DNA from 3 places in the Kitasatospora sp. NPDC056800 genome. Region 3 is predicted to be linked to each of the others. Evidence: riboswitches for the same ligand, from Rfam matches in the RefSeq annotation. Region 3 holds a riboswitch; each other region holds the start of a gene.

Region 1 (4,975 bases), on a different contig from region 3:
AATATTCCCGCCGTATGGCGAGCGGTCGCCCGCGCATACGGAGAACGGATTTCCGTACGCGCGGGCGACCGCGGGTTCTGCTTTGTCGGCTCAGCAGCCGCCGGCCACCGCCGGGATGATCGAGACGCTGGCGCCGTCCTTGATCTCGGTCGCCAGACCCTCGGCGAAGCGCACGTCGTCGTCGTTCACGTAGACGTTCACGAAGCGGCGCAGCTTGCCCGTGTCGTCCAGGATGCGGGCCGCGATGCCCGCGTGGTTCTTCTCCAGGTCGGCGACGACCTCGGCCAGGGTGGCACCCTCGGCGGTCACCTCGGCGGCGCCGTCGGTGTAGGTGCGCAGGATGGTGGGGATGCGGACGGTGGCGCTCATGACTCTCCTAGCGGGGGCGGGGCCTATCGGGTGGTTCAGGCGGACACGAGGCCGGCGGCGCGGAACGAGTCCAGCGTCGGGCGGATGACGGCGGTCATCCCGGAATCGGAGACGGCGTCCAGGGTCTTCAGCCCGTCGCCGGTGTTGATCGCGACGGTCTCCTTGGCCGGGTCCAGCTGCCCGGTCTCGACCAGCTTCTTCAGCACGCCGACGGTCACCCCGCCCGCGGTCTCGGCGAAGATCCCCTCGGTCCGCGCCAGCAACCGGATCGCCGCCACGACCTCGGCGTCCGTGACGTCCTCCACCGCGCCACCGGTACGGCGGGCGATATCCAGCACGTACGGGCCGTCGGCCGGGTTGCCGATCGCCAGCGACTTGGCGATGGTGTCCGGCTTCACCGGCTTGATCACGTCCCGGCCGGCCTTGAACGCGGCCGACACCGGCGAGCAGCCCTCCGCCTGGGCGCCGAAGACCTTGTACGGCCGGTCCTCGACCAGGCCGAGCCTGATCAGCTCCTGGAGCCCCTTGTCGATCTTCGTCAGCTGCGAGCCCGAGGCGATCGGGATCACGATCTGCTCCGGCAGCCGCCAGCCGAGCTGCTCGCAGATCTCGTACGCCAGCGTCTTGGAGCCCTCGCCGTAGTACGGCCGCAGGTTCACGTTGACGAAGCCCCAGCCCTCGCCGGCCGGGTCGCCGATCAGCTCCGAGCAGAAGCGGTTCACGTCGTCGTAGTTGCCCTCGATGCCGACCAGCTCGCCGCCGTACACCCCGGCCATGACGACCTTGCCCTGCTCCAGGTCGTGCGGGATGAACACGCAGGACCGGAACCCGGCCCGGGCCGCCGCCGCACCCACCGCGCCGGCCAGGTTGCCGGTGGAGGAGCAGGACAGCGTGGTGTAGCCGAACGCCCGGGCCGCCTCGATCGCACACGCGACCACCCGGTCCTTGAACGAGTGCGTCGGGTTCCCGGAGTCGTCCTTGACGTGCAGCTGGGCGGTGAAACCGAGCTCCCGGCCCAGGTTGTCCGCCTTCACCAGCGGGGTCCACCCCGGGTTCAGGTTCGGCTTGGACGCCACGTCGGCCGGCACCGGCAGCAGCGGCGCGTACCGCCAGATGGAGGCCGGACCGGCCTCGATCCGCTTGCGCAGCTCCTCGGCGCCCTCGCTGCCGAACTCGTAGGCGATCTCCAGCGGGCCGAAGCACTCCAGGCACGCGAAGCTGGGGCCGAGCGGGAAGCGGGTGCCGCACTCGCGACAGGACAGCGCGGCGGCCGGGCCGAGGTCGACGGAAACAGGTGCGGCAGTGTCGATAGCCATGATGGCGAGGCCTCTCTCCTCATCTTCCCCGTGGCGCGGTCGCGACACGGGACGGAATTGGCACCTGTCCCGCCGGGGCCTGTCGACAGACAGCCGCGCGAGAAGGTTGCCGGGACGTCAACGGGCCGTTCCCTCAGTCCCTCTGGATGAGCTTGTGAAATTGTGGTGGTGCTCAACGGAGACCCCGGCGTGCAAAGGTCCGACCGCTGTACGAAGACTGTATCCGAAGGCGTCAAACCTGAACGGGACCGTCCGCCAAGCGAGATGACCCGTCCCACCGACCTCGCCGAGGAGATCTCCGTGCCCGCCGAACCGACTCCCGCGCTCCTCCCGCAGGCGGCGTCCTGGCTGCGCCGCCGCTCCTGGAGCGCGGCCGACCGGCCGGTCCGCACCCTGCTCGACGCCAAGGAGCGCACCGGTCGCACGGTCAGCGTGGTCCTCCCCGCCCTGGACGAGGAGGCCACCGTCGGCGACATCGTCCGCACCATCCGCCGCGAGCTGATGGAACGCCTCCCGCTCGTCGACGAACTCGTCGTCGTCGACTCCGGCTCCACCGACGCCACCGCCGCCGTCGCCGCCGAGGCCGGCGCCCGGGTCGAGCACCGCGACGCCGTCCTGCCCCGGCTGCCCGCCGTCCCCGGCAAGGGCGAGGTGCTCTGGCGCTCGCTGCTGGTCACCCACGGCGACATCGTCTGCTTCGTCGACGCCGACCTGCGCGAGTTCGACCCGGCCTTCGTCTCCGGCATCGTCGGCCCGCTGCTCACCGACGAGTCCATCCAACTGGTCAAGGCCATGTACGACCGCCCGCTGGAGTCGGAGGGCGCCGTCCTACCCGCCGGCGGCGGCCGGGTCACCGAACTCGTCGCCCGCCCCCTGCTCAACCTCCACTGGCCGGAACTCGCCGGTTTCGTCCAGCCGCTCGGCGGCGAGTACGCGGCCCGCCGCTCACTGCTCGAACGGCTGCCCTTCCCCACCGGCTACGGCGTCGAACTCGGCCTGCTGGTCGACGCCCTGGAGCTGGCCGGCCTGGACGCCCTCGCCCAGGTGGACGTCGGCGTCCGGCACCACCGCCACCAGGACGGCCAGGCCCTCGGCCGGATGGCCGCCACCATCTACCGGACCGCCCTGGAACGCCTCGACCGCACCCACCGCCTCAAGGCCTCCGCCGACCTCGTCCACCCCCACCTCACCCAGTTCACCCGCGACCCGGAGACCCGCGCCTTCACCGCCCACACCCACCCGGTGACCGCCCTCGAACGCCCCCCGATCCACACCCTCCCCGAGTACGCCGCCCGCCATTAGGGCCGCACGGGTTTGCCACGCCGACCCCACGGCAACATGCCAACCATGGGCGATCTCACGACCAACCGTTCGAGCGTGACCGGCACCGCCCCCGTCCTGGTGGCGTCCAACCGGGGACCGGTGTCCTTCAGCACCGCCGACGACGGCACGCTGACCCTGCGCCGCGGCGGCGGCGGCCTGGTCTCCGGCCTCTCCGCCATCGACGACCCGAACGCCGTCTGGGTCTGCGCCGCCCTCGACGACTCCGACCGCAGGGCCGCCGCCGAGGCACCCCACGGCCGCCTCGACCTGACCGGCCACGAGGTCGGCGGCCAGGCCGTACGGATGCTGGACATCGACCCGCTGACCTTCGCCCGCGCCTACAACGGCGTCGCCAACTCCACCCTCTGGTTCGTCCACCACCTGCTCTACGCGACCCCCACCGCGCCCTCCTTCGACGCCGCCTTCCGCACCGAATGGGCCGCCTACCGGGCCTACAACGAGGCCTTCGCCGAAGCCCTCGCCGCCGAGGCCGCCCCGAACGCCGCCGTCCTCGTCCAGGACTACCACCTCTCCCTGGTCCCGGCCCTGCTCCGCGAAGCCCGCCCCGACCTGCGGATCGGCCACTTCTCGCACACCCCCTGGGCCCCGCCCGAGTACTACCGGATGCTGCCCGACGACGTCGCCCGGGCCGTCCTCACCGGCATCCTCGGTGCCGACCGGGCCGGCTTCCTGACCCAGCGCTGGGCCCGCGCCTTCGCCGCCTGCTGCGAGGACCTCCTCGGCGCGACCGTCGACCACGACGCGCTCACCGTCACCGTCGACGGCCGCACCACGCGCCTCGGCGTCCACGCCCTCGGCGCCGACGCCGACTTCCTGCGCGAGCGCGCCCACCGCCCCGACGTCGACGAACGCCTCGCCGCCCTCCGCGCGGCCGTCGGCGACCGCCGCACCATCGTCCGGGTCGACCGCACCGAGCTGAGCAAGAACATCGTCCGCGGCCTCCAGGCCTACCGGCACCTGCTCCGCACCCGCCCCGAGTGGCACGACCGGGTGGTGCACATCGCCTTCGCCTACCCGTCCCGCACCGACCTCGCCGAGTACCGCGCCTACACGGCCGCCGTCCAACGGCTGGCCGAGGAGATCGACGCCGAGTTCGCCACCCCCGCCTGGCAGCCCCTGATCCTCCACGTCGACGACGACTTCCCGCGCTCCCTCGCCGCCTACCGGCTGGCCGACGTCGCCCTGGTCAACCCCATCCGCGACGGCATGAACCTGGTCGCCAAGGAGGTCCCGGTGGTCTCCGACCACGGCTGCGCCCTCGTCCTCTCCCGCGAGGCCGGCGCCCACGCCGAACTCAAGGACGACGCCCTCACCGTCAACCCCTACGACGTCATCGCCACCGCCGAGGCCCTCCACGCCGGCCTCACCATGAGCCCGGAGGAGCGCGCCGACCGCACCAAGCGCCTGGCGGCGGCGGCCACCGCGCTCCCCCCGCAGCAGTGGTTCCTGGACCAGCTCAACGCGCTGTGAGCGCGTCCGCCAAGGCCCCCAACAGCTCCACCACGCCCTCCGGCCCGGCGACCACCAGGTCCGCCCGGTCCGCCAGCTCCCGCACCGGCGCGTCCCCCACCGCGCCGGCGCAGACCAGCACCCCGGCCACGCCCTCGCCGCGCAGCTCCTCCACCGCGGCGAAGGCCGCCACGTCCCCCAGGTCGTCCCCCGCGTAGAGCACCGACCGCGCCCCCCGCTCGCGCAGGAACCCGGTCAGCGCCGCCCCCTTGTCCACCCCCGGCGGCCGCAGCTCCAGCACCAGCCGCCCGGGCTCCACCACCAGCCCGTGCCCGGCCGCCAGCTCCCCCACCGGCGCCCGCAGCAGCTCCAACGCCTCCTCCGGCGCCGCCGTCCGCCGGGTGTGCACGGCCACCGACCGCCCCTTGTCCTCCACCCACGTCCCCTCGGGCGCCCCCACCCGCTCCAGCACCCCCGGCAGCACCGCCCGCACCCGC
Region 2 (4,975 bases), on a different contig from region 3:
GGCCTCCGGGGCGATCGCCGCCGCCCTCGGGGCCTACCTGCGCCTCCACCCCCGGGCCCGGGTGACCACCCTCGTCCCGCTGCTGTTCTTCCTGCCGCTGCGCTTCCCGGCCTGGCTGGTGCTCGGCCTCTGGTTCGTCCTGCAGTGGTGGTCGGTGCACGCGGCCGGCCCCGGGGTGGCGTACCTGGTCCACGTGATCGGCTTCTCGGCCGGGTTCCTCTACGCCTGCACCGTGGTCCGCCACCCCCCGCGACGACCGGGCTGACGCCCGATACGCTGGCGGCACCCCACAAAGGAGCCCGAACTGTGATCACCGCCATCGTCCTGATCAAGACCAGTGTCGACCGCATCCCGGAGATCGCCGAATCCATCGCCGCCATCGACGGCGTGAGCGAGGTCTACTCGGTGACGGGGGGCTACAACCTGGTGGCGATGGTGCGGGTGCGCCGGCACGACGACCTGGCCGAGGTCATCCCGGGCCGGCTCAACAAGGTCCCGGGCGTGGCCCACACCGAGACCCAGATCGCCTTCCGCACCTACTCCCAGCACGACCTGGAGGCCGCCTTCGCCCTCGGCCTGGACGAGTAGCGGTCAGCCCTCGGCGCGCCGGCCCCGCTCGACCTGCACGGTGGCGACGCAGCGCCCGCCCTCGTTGCGGTAGTTCCACGCCGCGCCCTCCGTGACCAGCTCCCGGACGGCGGTCAGGAAGCGGTCGACGTGCTCGTCCGGCGTCCCGGCGCCGAAGCTCACCCGGATCGCGTTCAGGCTGCGCTCGCCCGGCAGCGACGGCTCGGGCGCACCACACTCGGACGGTGCCTCGTCCTCGTCGCCCAGCAGCGTGCGCACCAGCGGGTGGGCGCAGAACAGGCCGTCGCGCACCCCGATGCCGTACTCGGCGGACAGCGCGGCGGAGAAGTGCGAGCTGTTCCAGTCCCGGACGACGAAGGACAGCACGCCCACCCGGGCGGAGCCCTCGCCGAACAGGTTCAGCACCTTGACCTGCGGGATCTCGGCCAGCCCGGCCGTCAGCCGGGCGATCAGCTGCTGCTCGCGGGCCTCCAGCCCGTCGAAGCCGGCCTCGGTCAGCGCCCGGCAGGCCGAGGCGATCGCGTAGGCGCCGATGACGTTCGGCGAGCCGGCCTCGTGCCGGGCCGGGCCGGTGTGCCACTGCACGGCCACCGAGCCGTCGGCCTCCCGGGCCACCGTCCGGGTCGCCCCGCCGCCGGCCAGGTACGGCTCGGCCGCGTCCAGCCAGTCCGCCCGGCCGGCCAGCACCCCGGCGCCGAACGGCGCGTAGATCTTGTGGCCGGAGAAGGCGATCCAGTCGACGTCCAGCTCGCGCACCGAGACCCGGTGGTGCGGCGCCAGCTGGGCGGCGTCCAGCACCACCCGGGCGCCGTGCCGGTGCGCGGTCGCGGTCAGCTCGGCGACCGGCCACAGCTCGCCGGTCACGTTGGAGGCGCCGGTGACGCAGAGCAGCTTGGGGCCCTCGGGCGCCTCGGCGAGCGCGGCGTCCAGCGCGGCCACCGCCTCGGCCCGCGAGCGCGGCGCCCGCAGGTAGGTGACGTCCAGTCCGGCGTGCGCCCAGGGCAGCAGCGAGGCGTGGTGCTCGGTCTCGAAGGCGAACACCCGGGTGCCGGCCGGGACGGCGGAGGCCAGCAGGTTGAGCGAGTCGGTGGTGGCCCGGGTGAAGACCACCTGGTCGCCCTCGCGCAGGTCGAGGAACTCGCCGACGGTGCGGCGGCTCTGCTCGAACAGGTCGGTGGACAGCTGGGAGAGGTACCCGGCCCCGCGGTGGACGCTGCCGTAGTACGGCGCGTAGGCGGCGACGTCGTCCCACACCCGCTGGAGCGCCGGCGAGCTCGCCGCGTAGTCGAGCGCCGCGTAGCCGACCTTCTCACCGCTGGCGAGCGGGACCTGGACGTCGGCGCCGAGGACGGCGAGCGGGGTGCGGATTTCGGTGGCCAGAGACATGGGGATGCACTCCTTCTGGGGCAAGGGACCCCGGGAGTGCTAGTCGTCGGGCGTCCGCGCTTGTCGCACGGACGGCTTGCCGTGACGACCCGGTCCTCACCCAGGGCACCCCGCCACGGACGGAGGGTTGCCGGACAGCCAGCTGGGGCTTCGCGCTGTCACTCATGACCTGGCGAAGACTCTAGGCCGGGTCCACCGGGTGGTCAAACGGGCATCCAGCATCCGGACAGCACGGGAGCCCGCACCGGCGTACCGGCACGGGCTCCCCAACTACCGCCTCAGGCCCGGCTGGTGGCCTCCGACCAGCGCCGCAGCAGGTCCTGCGCGGCACCGGAGTCGATCGCCTTCGCGGCCCGCTCCATGCCGGCCGCCAGCTGCTCGGTGAGCGGCGCGTCGCCCAGTTCCAGCGCGACCAGCGCCGCCGCCGTGTTCAGCAGGACGGCGTCCCGCACCGGCCCGTGCTCGCCGGCCAGCAGCCGCCGCGCGACCTCGGCGTTGTACGAGGCGTCCGCCCCGCGCAACGCCTCGATGCCGACCAGCTCGATGCCCACGTCCCGCGGGTCGAAGGTGGACTCGGTGACGACCCCGTCGCGCACCAGCCAGACCTGCGAGGTGGTGGTGATGGTCAGCTCGTCCAGCCCGTCGTCGCCGCGGAAGACCAGCGCGGTGGCGCCCCGCCGGGCCAGCACCCCGGCGATCAGCCCGGACAGCCGGGTGTCGAAGCAGCCGATGGCGTGCGCGGTGACCTTGGCCGGGTTGGTCAGCGGACCGAGGATGTTGAAGGCGGTCGGCACCCCGAGGTCGCGCCGCGCGGTGGCGGCGTGCCGCATCGAGGGGTGGAACTTCGCCGCGAAGCAGAAGGTCAGCCCGACCTCCTCGGCCACCTCGGCGACCCGCCGGGGGGAGAGGTCCAGCGCCACCCCGAGCTTCTCCAGCACGTCCGAGGAGCCGCTGGTCGAGGAGGCCGACCGGTTGCCGTGCTTGACCACCTTGGCGCCGGCGGCCGCCGCGACGATCGCCGACATGGTGGAGATGTTGACGGTCTTCGCCCGGTCCCCGCCGGTGCCGACGATGTCCACCGCCGGGCCGGGGATCTCCAGCGGCTCGGCGTGCGCGTACATCGCGTCGACCAGGCCGGCGATCTCCTCGACCGACTCGCCCTTGGCCCGCAGCGCGATCATGAACCCGGCCACCTGGACGGGGGACGCCTCGCCGCTCATGATCCGGTCCATCGCCCACGCGGTGGACGAGCGGTCGAGGTCCTCCCCCTGCAACAGTGCCGCCAGGAGGTCCGGCCAGGTGCGGACCACCTGCGCGGGGTCGCTACCGCCGTTCGCAGGGTTCACGTTCACCATGGCTGACTCCAGCTGTTGTCGGTTCCCCGCTCCGGGGACGTCCGTACGGATGGAGCCAGCCTATCGAGCGGAGCGCCCGCTTCTACCCCTGTCTTTCCTACTCCTGGCGCGGATTTCAGCGGACGGCCGGAGTCCGCTTCGCCAGCCGGTCCCGCAGCAGGGTGGCGACCGCCCCGGCCAGCGCCACCGGCTCCACCGGACGGGAGATCGCGGCGTCGGCCCGGCTCCAGGCGGCCAGCCAGGAGTCCTGCGGCCGGCCGATCAGCACCAGGACCGGCGGGCAGCCGTAGATCTCGTCCTTGAGCTGGCGCCCGAGGCCCAGCCCGCCGGCCGGAACGGCCTCGCCGTCCAGCACGCAGAGGTCCACTCCCCCCTTCTCCAGTGCCTTGAGCACCGCGGGGGTGGTCGCGCACTCCAGGTAGGACAGTTCCGGAAGGTCCTCGGCAGGGCGGCGGCCGAGCGCCGTCAGCACCTGCTCGCGGGTGTTGCGGTCGTCGCTGTAGACGAGGACGGTGAGCGTCTCATCGGTCGTGTACGCCATGGGCCCTGCTCCCTCAAGTGTGATCCGGACCACGTTCGCCTGATCCGGATGCTACTCCCGATCACCCTCCGCCGAGTCCCCCTCGCGCACGTTCCTCCTCAAGCCGCCGCGCCCCGGACTCACCCGCCTGGAGGACGGCCCGTCACCCGACCCCGCCCGGTCCACCCGTACGGCTCACCCGGACGCCCTCCCCCCTACCTCCCCCGGCTACTCCGACCGTGCACCGGCGCGCCGGGCAACGGGGTCCAGGCTCCTCCGAGGAACCATCAGAAAAGGGACACGCCGCTGCTCACCCCCCGTACGGACACCCCGTCGCCCCCCAAGCGGGCATACCGCACGCACCGGACACTCCGAGGGACACCCCCCGACGTGAAGACGGAATAAGGGACCGACATAATGTCCGTCGTGGCGACAGCAACAGCAGTAGAAACCGGGCACGCGCACGGATCGGTCAACCGGCCGAACATGGTCAGCGTCGGAACGATCGTCTGGCTCAGTTCCGAGTTGATGTTCTTCGCGGCCCTCTTCGCGATGTACTTCACGCTCCGCTCCGTCAAGGGGCCGGAGTTCTGGACCGAGAAGGCCCACGCCCTCAACGTGCCCTTCTCCTCGGTCAACACCACGATCCTGGTGCTCTCCTCGCTGACCTGTCAGCTCGGCGTGTTCGCCGCCGAGCGCGGAGACGTGAAGAAGCTCCGGGCGTGGTTCATCCTCACGTTCGCCATGGGCGCGATCTTCATCGGCGGCCAGGTCTTCGAGTACACCGAGCTGGTCAAGAAGGACGGCCTGTCGCTGTCCTCCGACCCGTACGGCACGGTGTTCTACCTGACCACCGGCTTCCACGGGCTGCACGTGACGGGTGGTCTGATCGCCTTCCTGCTGGTCCTGGGACGGACGTACGCAGCCAAGCGCTTCACGCACGAGCAGGCCACCGCCGCGATCGTCGTGTCGTACTACTGGCACTTCGTCGACGTCGTGTGGATCGGCCTGTTCGCGACCATCTACCTGATCAAGTAACCAGCTGATCAGGTCGCTGGCCACCGGCTGCGGCCCCCGCCCTCACCGGCGACGGGCCGCTTCTGCCGGTGCCGACGCTCCCACCGAC
Region 3 (14,394 bases):
TCCGGGTCCGCAGCTCGGCCAGCGCCTCGTGGCAGATCGGCACCGCCTCGGCGGCCCGCCCGCTGCGCACCCGGGCCAGCGCCGCGTTCACCGTCGTCACCAGCGCCCCGGAGCGGTGGCCGAGTTCGCGGGCCAGCAGCAGTGCCTCGTCGTAGTGCCCGACGGCCTCGTCGTAGCGGCTGAGGAACTGGCAGACCAGGCCGAGGTCGTTCAGCGCCTGGCGCAGGATCACCGTGTCGCCCGCCGCGCGGGAGGCGGCCACCGCCAGCCGGGAGGCCGCCTCCGCCTCCTCCAGCCGGGTGGCGGCCAGGGCGACGTTGCCGCGCAGGAAGTGCGCCCGACCAGCTGCCCGGTGGTCGGCGCGGTGGACCGCGGCGGCGGCCAGGGCCTCCGCGGTGGTGGCCAGCTGGCGGCTGGGCGGGGCGAGGACGAACGGCGTGAGCGCGATCAGCAGGTCGATCGCGGCGCGCAGCGGGTCCGTGGTCGGTCCGTCGGAGGGGTCCGGTGCCGGGCCGTCGGAAGGCCCGCCGGTCGGGCCGTCGGTGTCGTCCGCGACGCTCCAGCCCGCCACCTGCGCGGCCAGCGCGATCGCCCCGGAACCCTCCGCCTCGGCCCAGGCCCGCGCCCCGTCCGGGCCGTCCAGCGGGACGCCCGCGCTACGGGCCGGCCCGAGCGCGCCGGCCGCCGGATCCCCGGGGACGGCGTGCTGGAAGGCCGAGCACGCGGTGGCCAGCAGGTGGTCCAGCATCCGGTCACGGGCCGCGACGGCCGCGCCGGGATCGTCCGGACGGCGCCGGGCGAACGCGCGCAGCAGGTCGTGGAAGCGGTAGCGGCCGGGGAAGGGCGACTCCATCATCGCCACGTCCACCAGGGCCTCCAGCAGGTCCTCGGCGTCGTACTCGTCCAGGTCCAGCAGGGCGGCCGCGGCCTGCAGCCCGAGGTCCGGCCCGTCCACCGAGGCGGCCAGCCGGAACGCCCGGGCCTGGGCGGGCGTCAACTGGCGGTAGCTCAGCTCGAAGGCCGCCGCCACCTCCAGGTCGCCGATCCGCAGCTCGTCGATCCGCCGCCGCTCGACCGCCAGCCGGCGGCCCAGCGTCTGCACCGTCCAGCTCGGCCGGGCCGCCAGCCGGGCCGCCACGATCCGGACCGCGAGCGGGAGGTGGCCGCAGACGAGCAGCAGCTCCCGGGCGGCCTGCGCCTCGGCGGCCAGCCGCTCGGCGCCGATGGTGCGGCCCAGCAGCTCCAGCGCCTCCTCGGGCTCGAAGACGCCGAGGTCGGCCTGGACGGTCGCGGGCAGGCCGGACAGCCGGGTCCGGCTGGTGGTGAGCACGGCGCAGCCGACGGTGCCCGGCAGCAACGGTCTGATCTGCGCGGTGTCGTGGACGTTGTCGAGCACCAGCAGCAGCCGCCGGCCGTCCACCGCCGAGCGGAACAGCGCCGAGCGGGCGTCCAGCCCCTCCGGCACCGCGTCGGCCGGCACGCCGAGCGCCACCAGGAAGCCGCTGAGCACCGCCTCCGGATCGGCCGGGGTGGCGTCGGCGCCCCGCAGGTCGACGTAGAGCTGCCCGTCCGGGTAGGCCTCGCGCACCCGGTGGGCGACGTGCAGGGCCAGCGCGGTCTTGCCGACCCCGCCCATGCCGACCACGGTCGCGATCACCAGCGCCTGCTGGCCCGGTGCGCCGGGGTTTCTGTCGGGCGCCCCTCCGTGCGCCCCTCCGTGCACCCCGCCGAGAGCCTTGCCCAGCCGTTCGACCAGGACCGATCGGCCGGTGAAGTCGGCCGCGTCGGGCGGCAGTTGGGCCGGTCTGGGGGTCGGTGTGCTGCTCCCGGCCGGGGCGGTGTTCCCGGCCGGTGCGGTGGCGGGAGCGTTCGGTGCCGCCGGTCCGGAGGGCGGGTCCGGTGCCTCGGCCCCGGGCGCGGCCGGCTCCGCCGGACCGGCGGCGGCCGGGCCCGGGACGAGCGCGGCGGGGACGAGCGCGACGGAGGGTGCCGGGGCGGCGAGCGACGGGTCCCCCTCCAGGATCCGCTGGTGCAGCAGGTCCAGCTCCGCCCCGGGCGCCACCCCCAGTTCGGCCAGGAACAGCTGACGCGCGCCCCGGAACACCGCCAGCGCGTCCGCCTGCCGCCCGGCCTGGTACAGCGCCCGCATCAGCAGCCCGTACGCCCGCTCGTGCAGCGGGTGCTCGGTGGTCAGCGAGGTCAGCTCCGGGATGCACCGGGAGTAGCGCCCCAGCGCCAGGTCCAGGGCGATCCGCTCCTCCAGCAGGGTCAGCCGCAGCTCCTGGAGCCGTTGGCGCTGCCGCTGCGCGAACGGCCCGGGGATGCCGGCCAGCGGCTCGCCCTGCCACAGCTCCAGCGCCTGGTTCAGCAGGTCGCGCGCCTGCTGCGGCTCCCCGGCGGCCGCCGTGCGCTCGGCCTGCGCCGCCAGCTCCTCCGCCTGCGCCGCGTCCACCGCGTGCTTGGGCAGCACCAGCCGGTAGCCGTCCCCGACCGAGGTCAGCACGGTCGGCGCGTCCGGCGCCTCGCCGTGCAGGACCTTGCGCCACCGCCAGGCGTAGGTGCGCACCGTCGTCATCGCGGTGCCCGGCGGCTCCTCGCCCCACAGGGCGTCGATCAGGTCGGTGGCGCTCGCGCCGTGGCCGGGCCGGAGCAGCAGCACCGCCAGCATCGCCTGCTGCTGGGGGCTGCCCACCTTCAGTACGGTCGCGCCGCGCTGCGCCCGCATCAAGCCCAGCACCGAGAACCGGAAATCATCCATTCCTGCACCTGCCCGCTTCATGTGCTCGCCCCCGCCCGCACGTGCCACCCCCGAATTGGTGAGTCCCTATCAACCCACGGGACCTGGCGGGATGTCGAGAGATCGTCGACCCGGTGGTGATCCGGTGTTGATCGGCCGTCGCCACAATCGGTGATGTGGCGCCCGCAGTCGGCCCGGCCCCTCACCGCCGGACCCGCCACGTCCCCGGTCGCCCGACCGCCGACCGGCGACCCCCACGGCTCTCGGAGGCGGACGCCCATGAACACGGACCGGAACAGCGACCTGAGCACCGGCCGGAAAGCGGATCCGAACGCGGAACCGAGTACGGCGTTGAGCACGGACCTGAGCACCGACCGGGCCACGGACCGGCAGGGCGGCCTGGATACCGACCTGCTCCACCGCCTGCTCGACGTCGACCCGGCCGACGGACCCGTCGAACTGCTCCACCGCGCCCGGGGCGAGCGCCACCTCCCGTACCTGGTGCTCGCCGCGCTCGCCCGGGAGGACGTCCGGATGGGCGCGCACGCCCGGGACGAGCTGCGGCGCGCCCGCGACCGGGTCGAGTGTTACGCCCGGGTCGCCCGCGACCTCGCCGACGCCACCGGGGTCCGCCCCATCCGCGACCTGCCGCTGGCCGGCTACTACCCGCCCGACCTGCCCCGGCCGCTGGCCGAGCTCAGCCTCGTCAGCCCCACCGAGGCCTCGCTCTGGCAGGCCGTCAACCGGCTGGTCACCGACCACCCGGTGGAGTCCGTGGAGGTCACCCTGCTCGGCGAGCGCCCCCGGCACACCGCCGTCACCCTGCGCTGGCCGGCCGGGGACCCGCTGCTCGACCCGTGGTACCAGGTGCGGGTCGCGACCGCCGCGCTCCCCGGCGACCTCGCCACCGTCCCGGTCCGCCCCTACCTGGCCGCCGACGACCACGTCGAATGCCTGATCGCCCTCGCCGAGGAAGGGCTCGGGCGCACCTTCCTCGCGGGCGACGTGATCGACGTGGCCCGGCTCGCCGGGCAGCCCTACGAGCCCGTCGAGACCGCCGCGGTGGTCGCCGCCTACCGGCTCGCCCCGGAGGCCGCCGCCCTCCTCGACCTCGCCGCCGAGCACGTGCCGCTCGGCGCCCTGCGGGACGTCCGCACCGTCCTGGAGGCCGAGGTCGCCCCCGAACTCCGCCGCCGGACCTCTGCCGGCACCCCGCCGTGCCACGGCACCTCGCCGCGCCACGGCACGCTGCTGCGCCGCACCGTCATCCGGCACCAGTGGGACGAGGCGCTGCTGCTCCCGGCCGGCGACGCCACCCTGCTGCTCACCCCGGTCGCCGACTACCTGCTCGGCCCCGAGGGCACCCGGCCCACGGACCGCGAGCGCACCGCCGCCCTCGCCGCCCTCCACGCCTGGGACGCGACCCTCCCCGGCAGCCCGGACGGGGCCCCGTGCACCGGCCTGTCGGGGCCGCGCCACCGCTGAACCGGCCCCGCGGGGCGTGGCCGAGGGCGGGTCGAGGGTGGGGGGACTTGCCGACCCGCCCCGGATGTCTTGTATCGTTCCTGGCGAATCATCCAGAGGGGTGGAGGGACCGGCCCTACGAAGCCCCGGCAACTCCCCGTTCGACCCGGCGTCCGAAGTACGCGCCGTGTTGGCGGGGGCAGTGCCAACTCCGGCCTGTCGCCACTGTGGCGCGGGAAAGATGAGGAGACACGGTGCTCTCTGTGCTGTCCTTCGCCCGGGCGCTTCCCGCCCCGGTCCTTTCGCGTACCCGTCTCGTGCCCGGCGCAGGCAATCGGCCGACTTCTCCGGCCTGTCCTCGCTGACCACACCCCCCGGCTCCCCGCCAGGAGCCGCCGTGAGCAGCGCGGACCCGCTGCTCCCGGGCCTTGAGACTGGAGTACCCATCCCATGGAGAACACGAGCGGCGTCGGCGTGCTCGACAAGGTCACCTCGATCCTCGGCACTCTGGAGGCCGGGCCCGCCACCCTGGGCGGCCTCGTCGCGGCCACCGGCATGGCGCGGCCCACCGCCCACCGGCTGGCCGTCGCACTCGAACACCACCGCCTGGTCAGCCGGGACGTGCAGGGCCGGTTCATGCTCGGCCCCCGCCTCGGCGAGCTCTCGGCGGCCGCCGGTGAGGACCGGCTGCTGGCCGCGGCCGGCTCGGTCCTCGCCCAGCTGCGGGACGCCACCGGCGAGAGCGCCCAGCTCTACCGGCGGCAGGGCGAGGTCCGCATCTGCGTGGCCGCCGCCGAGCGGCTCACCGGCCTGCGCGACACCGTTCCGGTGGGGGTCACCCTCCCCATGAAGGTCGGCTCCGCCGCCCAGATCCTGCTCGCCTGGGAGGAACCCGAGCGCCTCCACCGCGGCCTGCAAGGGGCCCGCTTCACCGCCACCGCGCTGAGCGGCGTGCGGCGCCGCGGCTGGGCCCAGTCCGTCGGCGAGCGCGAGGTCGGGGTCGCCTCCGTGGCCGCGCCCGTCCGCGGCCAGTCCAACCGGGTGGTGGCCGCCGTCACGGTCTCCGGGCCGATCGAACGGCTCAGCCGCCACCCCGGCGCCCAGCTCTCCCAGGCCGTCGTCGAGGCGGCCCACCGGCTCACCGAGGCCCTGCGCCAGCCCTGACGGGGGTTCCGAGGCTCTCGGATTCCGAGGTTCCGGGGTTCCCTGGTCACGGGTTCCGAACCTCGGGTTCCGAGACTCCAGGCTCCGGGGCGCACCTCCGCGCGCCCCGGGGCCCGGTTCCGGCCCCTACCGGTCCCGGGTCCGGCTTGGCTCGGGCCCGGCTCGTGCCTGGTTCCGACCGGCTCAGGCCCGGTGCGGCAGGCCGGTGAGGCTGGGGCGGGGGATCCGGCTGATCACCGCGCCGATCAGTGTGCCGATCGACACCCCGAAGACCGCCGAGACGGCCGCCAGCAGCGACTGCGCCCCGTTGCCGACCTCGATCTGCGCGGTGTTCAGCAGACCGAAGGAGCCCGGCACGACGATCCAGAACGCCGGGAGGTAGAGCACCTGCCAGAGCGGACCGCCCGGCAGCCAGTGCACCAGGGTGGCCGCGACCGCGGCGGCCACGGCACCGGCCAGGCCGCCGATCGCCGCGCCGTGCACCGACCCCACCGCCACCTGGGCGGTGACACTCACCGCGATCACCGCGACGATCCACGGGATGGCCGAGGGCGGGGTGTGGACGTTGACCACCACCCCGGCCACCGCGATCGCCAGCCCCAGCGCGATCACCCACCAGCTCGGCTTGGCCACCTGCACGTTGGCCAGCGCGGTGGACGGCATGCCGATCGCGGTCGCGGCCGCGGCCACCCCGGCGAGGAACAGCGTCAGCTGCACGGCGCCGGAGACCAGCCGGGCGGTGCCCGCGTTGGCGGCGCCGGCGGCGATCTCGGACAGCCCGGTGACCAGCAGCCCGCCCGGCAGCAGGATCGCCAGGGTGGCCACGATCGTCCGCAGCGGCCCGTCCAGCAGCGAGGCCCGCGCGAGCGCCAGGACCAGCAGTGCGACCAGGAACCCGGCCGTGACGGGCAGCAGCGGCCGCAGGTGCGGCCGCCGCCGGGCGAGCACGGTCAGGCCCACCACGATCAGCGAGCCGAGCCCGGCGGCCAGCACGTTCGCCACCACCGGCTGCAGGAAGATGCAGACCCCGACCCCGACCGGCAGCGCCCCGAAGTCAGCCACCCACGCGGGCCAGCGGGCGGGCGCCCGCCGGATCCGGTCCAGCTCGGCGCGCGCCCGCGGCCCGTCGAGTTCGCCCGCCCGCAGCCGGTGCACCAGGTCGAGGACGTCGGCCGTCTGCTCGAACCGCAGGGTGCCGCCGAGCGGCTGGAACCTGGTGGCGCCGTCCGGGTCCAGAGCCACGAACAGCCCGTTGGTCAGCGCGGCGACCTGGACCTCCGGGGCGCCCAACGCCCGCCCCAGTACGCGGAGTTCGTCCTCGACCTCATGGACGGGCAGGCCGCCGCCCAGCAGGGCTTCGCCCAGGTCGAGCAGGAGACGGCAGAGCGGGTCGGGCGGGGCGTCGGCGTCCCGGACCGATGGAGACTTGCTAGGCATGGCAGGTATCGTCCCACCCTGCCCGATTCGGTCTGAATCTGCCCCGGTCTGTTCGCTTCCCGAGCGCCTGCTGCTCCCGGGGTCCAGGTAGCCGCTAGGCCGCTACGGGCGGACGGTGAGGACCAGCTTGCCCGTGACCCGGCCGGTCTCGCCCTCGGCGTGGGCCTTCGCGGCCTCCGCGAGCGGGTAGGTGGCGGAGACGTGCGGGCGCAGCTGCCCGGCTTCGACGAGAGCGGCGATCGCGGCCATGCCCGCCCGGTCGTGCTCGACCAGCAGGGCCTTCGCCGTCACGCCCAGCTCGGCGGCGCGCTCGGCCACCTCGTCGATCCCCTGGGGCAGGATCGACACCAGGACGCCGCCGGGCCGGAGGGTCTCCAGGGAGCGCAGCCGGTCGTCGCCGCCGAGCGGGTCGAGGACCACGTCGATGTCGCGGGCCTCCGTCACGAAGTCGGCCGTCCGGTAGTCGATGACCTCGTCCGCGCCCAGGCCCCGGACGAAATCGTGCTTGGCGGCGGACGCCGTACCGATGACGTACGCGCCGCGCGCCTTGGCGATCTGCACGGCGACGTGCCCGACGCCTCCGGCCGCCGCGTGCACCAGGACCCGCTGCCCCGGCCGCAGCCCCGCCGTGTCGACGAGGGCCTGCCAGGCGGTGAGCGCCACCAGCGGGAGCGCTCCGGCCTCGACGTGGCTCAGTACGGGGGGCTTGGGCACGAAGGCCCGGGCGGGGCCCACGGCGTACTCGGCGTGCGCGCCGGCGCCGTACGGGTAGGGCAGCATGCCGAAGACCTCGTCGCCCGGGGTGAAGAGCGAGACGCCGACACCGACCGCCTCGACGGTGCCGGAGACGTCCCAGCCGAGCGTGAACGGCGGCTGCCCGAGGAAGTAGCCGCGGTCGCGGTGCTTCCAGTCGGTGGGGTTGACCCCGGCGGCGTGGACGGCGACGAGGACCTGGCCGACGCCGGGCACGGGCCGCTCGACCTCGGCCTCGTGGAGGACGTCCGGGGTGCCGAGGGCGGTCTGGGTGATGGCCCGCATCGTGTTCGTGCTCGTGGAGTTCGTGGTCATGGATCCAGCCTGCGGCCGCGCCCCTGACCAGCGAAATGGCAAGATTGCCAAAGACCGATAGAATCGTGCCATGCCTGCGATGGAACCCTGTGGTCCCCTCGGTTCTGGCGGCCCCGGCGCCCGGCCGCCGCACCGCGTCGTCGTCCTCGCCCTCGACGGCGTCTACCCCTTCGAGCTGGGCATCCCTAACCGGGTCTTCCCCGGGGTGCCGGGCGCGTACGAGGTGGTGACGTGCGCGGCGACGGAGGACCGGACGGTCGCGACCAGCGCCGACTTCACCATCACCGTCGGGCACGGGCCCGAGGCCCTGGAGAGCGCCGACACCGTCGTCATCCCGCCGTACGCCCTGCACCGCGCCACCGCCGACCTGCCGGAGCCCGAGCGCGCGGCCCTCGCCCGGATCCGCCCCGGCACCCGCATCGTCTCCATCTGCACCGGCGCGTTCGCGCTGGCCGCCGCCGGCCTCCTCGACGGCCGCCCCGCCACCACCCACTGGGCCCTGGCACCGGCCTTCCGCCGGATGTACCCCCGGGTCGCCCTGGACGCCGACGTGCTCTTCGTCGACGACGGCGACATCCTCACCTCGGCGGGCGCCGCCTCCGGCCTCGACGTCTGCCTGCACCTGGTGCGCTCCGACCACGGCAGCGCCGTCGCCAACCAGGTCGCCCGCCAGTGCGTGGTCCCGCCCTGGCGCGAGGGCGGCCAGGCCCAGTACATCGAACAACCGGTGCCCCCGGAAGGCACCAACGGCACCGCCGCCACCCAGGCCTGGGCCCTCCAACACCTCGACCGCCCGCTCGCCCTCCGCGAGCTGGCCGCCCACGCCCGGATGAGCCCGCGCACCTTCGCCCGCCGCTTCCAGGACGAGACCGGCACCAGCCCGGGCCGCTGGCTGATTCAGCAACGCCTCCACCGCGCCCGCCACCTGCTGGAGACCAGCGACCTCCCCGTCGACCGCATCGCCACCGAGATCGGCTTCGCCACCGGCGCCTCCCTCCGCCAGCACCTCCACGCCGCGATCGGCGTCTCCCCCCAGACCTACCGCACCACCTTCCGCGGCCACCCCGGCCCCCAACCCCACCCTGACCACCGCCCGACGTAGGAAGTCGGCAGGCCCGACTTCCTACGTCGAATCGTTAGCCGCCGCCGAATCGACGAGCGAGGAGCCGGGGCGAGGTGAGCCCCGGAGCCCGGTTGTCCTGTCCGGCAGCCATGTGATCGAGCCACCGCTCATACCAGGCGAGAAAGTCCGGGGCCGAGGAGACGTTCGGACCCCAGAAGCCGTCTGCGTTGCCGACGACCACGCGCCCGGCGAGAGGGCCGGTCATGCCGACGAGGGCGAGATCGCTGCAGCCGCGTTCGATGACGTGTAGGAACAGGTCACCACGGCGGGTGGGACGGTAGGCCCGGCTGAATCCCCTACCGCCCATGGTGGTGGGGATGCCGGGACGGCGCACCCCAGGTCGTCGACAATGAGAACGGATGGGTCGGTTTCCACTACTACGTGGCGCTGAATCGGCTCTTGTACTGGCTCTGCCGGTCAACAGGGTCCCTCATCGGTCTCGCCCGACGAAGTCGTTGAGCGACAACGTGAGTACCTGTTTCTGATGGCACGCGAACGAGCCGAGGTGCGTGGTGGGCGACGGGGGCTGTCACTGCTGGTGTGGCAACGAGTACGTTGATGGGGTGGATGAACCGACGGTCCCGACAGCGGGTATGACGATCAGCGTTCGGACGCGCCAGGACGTGGTGATCGTTGATCCCGAGCGCTTCCTCGCCTCGGCCCGCCAGGCGTATCGCGAACTGTCTCCCGATGTCACCGAGGAGACCGCGTCCGAGATCGTCAACGATGTCCATGAAGCTGTGTTCGTCCTGCTGGAGCGGTTCGGCCACCTTGCAGCCGATGCGCCGAACACGTTCGCCGGCCTTCCCGGCCAACGGACTTTTGATCGTTCGGATGGTCTTTCGCCTGCGGGCGAACGCAGGCAGGTCGTGCTCGACGATCCGATGCCGTTGCAGGACTACGGCTGTTTCGGACCGGAGGACCCGTTCGTCCTTCCAGGGGATGCTATTGAGCGTCCGTAGGCACATGGAGATGTCGCCGTGCCCTCTGCGATGCTCGGCTCATGCGCGTGAGTTTCGACGGTGTCACCCCGGTGCCGCGGATGCTGCTGGTCAGCGAGTTCCTGCTCCGCCCCGACTTCCGGGTCGAACTGGACGGGTCGGTATTCGTCGCGGTCGGCGACCGAGTCTCGTACGAGGACGGCACCATTGCTGTGACGTGCCCGACCGGTCAGCGACGCAGGCATCCGGCCCGAAACAGCTACTGGATCTGCCGCTGATCGCAGCGATCGTCAACTGGCCCTCGCACCGTTGGCCGGTCTCCCCAAGGCCGTCATTGCCTATCGGAGCTCAGGCAGTGGTCCGGAGTTCTTTGGGTAGCAGCCCTCTTGAAGCCGGAAGAGGTACTTCCGGAGGTCCGCGCGGAGCCCTTCAGTGATGTAGGCGGCAAAGTCCCTCAGCCCCTCCGCGGCTTCCCTCTCGTCAGACCTGTCGCTGGATGACCATGTGGGCAGGAGGGACTCCAGGTACTCGGTGACCCGCCCACGGTCGAGCCACCAGTCCCGAACAGCCTCGGGTGTCCATCGGCTGTTGCCGTCGCAGGCATAGCCGCGGTACGGATCTTCCTGGGCTGCTGTCACCAGGTTCAGGACCTCGGCCGTGGTCGCCGGCTGGCGATACACATATTCACCGAAGTACTCGCCGCCGTAGAGTACATGACGTGGTGCGTGTAGCCGGCCCGTCCAACAGTTATCGGCGATCCCGGTATAGAAGGGGCCAGGAACGTTCAACCAGAGCCGGTCCTCCCAACGCCCACCGAAGGACGTCTCGGGCTCGCCTTCTGGAAGCGCCGCTATCGGTTCCCAGCACAACTCTTCATAGGTCATCCGCGAAGCTTAGGATCCGATGGGAAGGATCTCTAGACGTTTGCGCTGCTTCGTCCGGTGTCGCGTCGGATGTCGGGCATGCCGAGGTGGACCGCGGACGGTTGTGCTGCCCGGTCGCGCATGGCCTCCAGCTTCTGCGCGGCGGCAGCCATGATGCTCTCGATGGCGGTCACCTCGTCGAGCCCTGCTCCCCGGCCTCTTGGGGCCGGTCACCCCGTGGCCGGGCTGCGGGGGTGGGCGCGGTGGGTGCGCCAGGCGGCAAGGGCTTCGGTGTGGGTGCCGGCCGGGTGGGAGGTGTGCCAGGTGTGGAGGAAGCGGTTGAGTTCGAACTGTGGGCCGATGTCCTGGGGTTGGGCGGCGGCCTGGCGGGTGGTGTGCCAGTGGGTGGTGGCGTCGGCCAGGGTGCGTCCGGCGGATTCGGCGATGAAGGTGCGCATGTGGGCGTCGAAGTGGAAGGCCGGGCCGATCTCGCGGCGGAAGTACTCGCGCAGGACTTGGCTGCACCGCTGGCCCTCGGGGATGACGGTGGATCCGTCGACCGGTGCGGCGAGTTGGCGGCCGGCTTTGCGTGCGCGGGGTGGGGCGGCGGGTGGGGCGGCGCCGTCGAGTGCGGCTCGTAGCCGCTCCGTCAGTGCTGCCTTTCCGCCGCCGCGCGGCACGCCGAGTTCCCGGGCGAGCGTGGTCAGTTCGGCCAGCGTCCAGTACCAGCGGGCCAGTTCGTTCCCACTCAATGCCGTAGTCAGTTCCGGTCGAGTCTCAGTGCCCGTATACGAACTCATGCCTCCATGATAGGAGGGGTGGTGTACGTCCGATGGTCCACGGGGAAACCCGTGGCACGGTGTGGAAAGCCCCGAACCCGCCCTCGCCGCTTCGGATCTGCACATGGTGATGTGCTGTGTGATGTGCACTGTTACCTGTACGCGGTGCTGAGCTGCGCTGTTGGTGGGGAGTCGAACCCCGCGTTGCTCTTCACGCGCCAGGAGTGGGCCGGAGTACCGCCGGCCCTCGGTGTGTGCACGCCTCCGAAGCTGCTACCTGCTCCACATCGCGTCCCGTCATTCTGCCGGAGTGCTCAGTCCGGCAGGTCGACCTCCCAGTTGGTCCGCTGGATCCGCACGTCGACCTCGCGGATGTCCCGGGCGAGTGCGTCCGCCTGGGCGCGCAGGTCCGCGACCGGGAGTGCGGAGAGCATCATCAGTTCGGACCGGAGCTGCCGGCCGTATCCCCGTTCGCCGGTACCCGCCGCCGCGTCGGCCGCCGCGGTGACCACGGAGTGGCGCAGCCGCAAGACGTCCCGGCGCGCGAGGGCGTCGGTGAGCGTGCCGTCCGGTCCCATCTCCACGGTGGCGTTGGTCCGGTTGATCCGCCGGATCAACGTTTCCAGGGCGTCCAGCACTTCACCGACTTCGGCCAGCAGCTGGGCCGCGTCCTCGGCGGGGGTCTCCCCCTCCTGGTGCCGCGCGCTGCTGACGACGCGCGCCCGCAGCTGTTCTATTCGGCGCGTCGCCTCCGCGCGTTCTGCCAGTGCCTCGGCAAGTTTCACCGCCTGCACCTCCTTTCCGTGAGTTCGCACGAGTATAGGAGTGTGTGCCGGGGTATCCGCACCTGGTTTTTGACCGTTTGAAAGCCGTCAGGAAATCTTTCAATCCTGATGTCCGGCGGGTCCGGGTTCTACCGGGTCGATCTCGGAGCATGGGATGATGTCATCCATGACGTGCATTCGAAGGGGCCATGCCGCGTAGAACACCGGCTTCACTTCGGCCGCGCGTACGCGGCTGGGGGAGGCCCTGGGTGCGGTATCGCGATGTCCCGGGTCTTTCGGGGGCGGCCAACGCCGCCGTCCGTGTGCTTGAGCGGGAGCGGTTGGCCCCGGGCATGGTGTCAGTGGCGCTGAGCGTGTGGTCCGTGCGTGTCCACGGCACCGAGCGCCTATGGAGGCGGTGGGAGGCCGAGTTCACCTGTCCGTGCTGTGGGTCGGGCCGGGCCCGGGACGCGTTGCAGGAGGCTCTGTTCATGCTTCCGCCAAGGGCTGCGGGCGAACTCCGGGTTCAGCTGGATCGCCTGGACGTGGTGCTTCTCAGGCGGACGCATCATGAGCCGACGGCGGACGCCGAGTTGGCGTGGTGGCATCGCAGGTGCTGATGGGCCCGGGGCCTGGACCGTGGCGTTCGGGCAGGCTCTCACGGGACGTTCCTGCAATGTCGGGCGAGGGCGTCCGCGGCCGGTCCGCCCGTAGGAGCCGGCCTTCGCCGCCCGCGAATCCAACGCCTTGGAAGGAGGCGCCGAACTCCACCTGCACGAAGCCGAGTTCCCGGTGCAGATCGAGCGAGGCGCGGTTCCTGGCGGAGACGAAGCACCAGACCGTCGACTCCCTTTCCCAGGCCCATTCCATCCGGCGCCGGGTCAGCAGCCTCGCCAGGCCCCGGCGCCGCCAGGCGGCATCCACCGTGACGCCGGTCAGGTAGTGGCCGGCCGGGGCGCCGTCCGCCGGGTGCGCGGGCAGGTAGGCCGCACTCGCGTACCCGACGGCTTCACCGGAGACCTTCGCGGTGACCATCAGGCTGCGCTCACCGCGAAGTGCCCGGTGGATGCGGTCCGCCCATTCGTCCGCCGAGCCGCCGCGCGCCCGGGCCTGCAGCTCGGCCAGCGCGGGTACGTCGTCCTCGGTGGCCTCCGCCACCACCGCGATCACGGGTGCGTGCCGTTCGGCCGGGTCGGGGGCGTAGGCGGCGAACTGTGGTTCCGTCCCTGCAATGTCGTTCCTCCCACCGGGCCGGTGCTGTCCTGACCCGCCACGCTATGGCGGCCGACGCGGCCCCCGCTACCCGGCCGACGGCTCGGCCGACGGCTCGGGCGATGACTCGGGCGAAGGTCAGGTCGACGGGGTCGGGCCCGGCCTGAACGCTTCGGCGTGGTCGGCGACCCACCGGGCGAACGGCCTCGGCGGTACTCCGAGGATGTCGGACACCGCGGAGGTGAGGTACGCGGGCCTTCCGATCGTCGCGCCCCAGGCGTTGAGCAGCATGTCGACGGCCGGGCGCGGTGCCTTTCCGTCCATCGCGCCGCGGAACTCGTCCGGCGACAGCTCCTCGAACCTGGTCGGGCGTCCGAGGACGTTCCCGATGATCTCCACCTGCGCCGCCTGGCTCAGGGACTCGGGGCCGGTGAGGACGTAGTCGCCGCCGGCGTGTCCGTCCTCGTAGAGGGTCCGGGCCGCGACGGCAGCGATGTCACGGTCGTCGACGGGGGCGGTCTCGGCGGCGCCGTACGGCCAGCGGACCACCTCGCCGGCGCGGATGGCGGGTGCCCACCAGGCCACCGAGTTCGATGCGAACATCCCCGGCCGGATGATCGTCGATTCGAGGCCGGTGGCCGCGATGAGTCGCTCGATCTCGGCGTGGAGCACCGCCATGGGGTTCGGTTGCCGGAAGAAGGGGTGGGGCGTCTGGTGCGGTGAGGAGAGGAGGACGACGCGCTGCGCGTGGGCGGCCAGGCGCTCGACGACTGCCGCGGCGGTCGGCGGCGGTGCGGTCCAGAGGAGGAAGACGGCGCCGACGCCCCGCAGTGCCCCGTCGA

What was found. A riboswitch is a leader RNA that binds a small molecule or an ion and turns the genes downstream of it on or off. The one in region 3 is predicted to bind S-adenosylmethionine.
Region 1: it holds a riboswitch for S-adenosylmethionine, as region 3 does, so the genes downstream of both, thrC (threonine synthase) here and ACFRQN_RS24405 (IclR family transcriptional regulator) in region 3, are expected to answer to the same signal.
Region 2: it holds a riboswitch for S-adenosylmethionine, as region 3 does, so the genes downstream of both, ACFRQN_RS03040 (aminotransferase class V-fold PLP-dependent enzyme) here and ACFRQN_RS24405 (IclR family transcriptional regulator) in region 3, are expected to answer to the same signal.

What each region holds. Positions count from the first base shown of each region.
Region 1 is NZ_JBHUAL010000335.1:5-4,979, forward strand. Features, by position in the region: gene ACFRQN_RS39590 (MoaD/ThiS family protein) at 91-369, opposite strand; gene thrC (threonine synthase) at 405-1,685, opposite strand; SAM riboswitch class I at 1,702-1,838, opposite strand; gene ACFRQN_RS39600 (glucosyl-3-phosphoglycerate synthase) at 1,950-2,987, shown strand; gene ACFRQN_RS39605 (trehalose-6-phosphate synthase) at 3,033-4,499, shown strand; gene otsB (trehalose-phosphatase) at 4,486-4,975, opposite strand, start outside.
Region 2 is NZ_JBHUAL010000007.1:10,649-15,623, forward strand. Features, by position in the region: gene ACFRQN_RS03030 (rhomboid family intramembrane serine protease) at 1-265, shown strand, start outside; gene ACFRQN_RS03035 (Lrp/AsnC family transcriptional regulator) at 307-588, shown strand; gene ACFRQN_RS03040 (aminotransferase class V-fold PLP-dependent enzyme) at 592-1,974, opposite strand; SAM riboswitch class IV at 2,026-2,144, opposite strand; gene trpD (anthranilate phosphoribosyltransferase) at 2,253-3,329, opposite strand; gene ACFRQN_RS03050 (hypothetical protein) at 3,445-3,870, opposite strand; gene ACFRQN_RS03055 (heme-copper oxidase subunit III) at 4,267-4,887, shown strand.
Region 3 is NZ_JBHUAL010000119.1:9,861-24,254, reverse strand. Features, by position in the region: gene ACFRQN_RS24415 (BTAD domain-containing putative transcriptional regulator) at 1-2,758, opposite strand, end outside; gene ACFRQN_RS24410 (hypothetical protein) at 3,089-4,222, shown strand; SAM riboswitch class I at 4,308-4,449, shown strand; gene ACFRQN_RS24405 (IclR family transcriptional regulator) at 4,652-5,365, shown strand; gene ACFRQN_RS24400 (threonine/serine exporter family protein) at 5,549-6,802, opposite strand; gene ACFRQN_RS24395 (NADP-dependent oxidoreductase) at 6,905-7,870, opposite strand; gene ACFRQN_RS24390 (GlxA family transcriptional regulator) at 7,950-8,972, shown strand; partial or broken gene ACFRQN_RS24385 (SMI1/KNR4 family protein) at 9,007-9,297, opposite strand; gene ACFRQN_RS24380 (hypothetical protein) at 9,557-9,955, shown strand; gene ACFRQN_RS24375 (hypothetical protein) at 9,997-10,212, shown strand; gene ACFRQN_RS24370 (hypothetical protein) at 10,273-10,818, opposite strand; gene ACFRQN_RS24365 (hypothetical protein) at 10,851-10,991, opposite strand; gene ACFRQN_RS24360 (DUF6434 domain-containing protein) at 11,028-11,549, opposite strand; gene ACFRQN_RS24355 (DIP1984 family protein) at 11,891-12,361, opposite strand; gene ACFRQN_RS24350 (GNAT family N-acetyltransferase) at 12,896-13,510, opposite strand; gene ACFRQN_RS24345 (NAD(P)H-binding protein) at 13,691-14,394, opposite strand, start outside.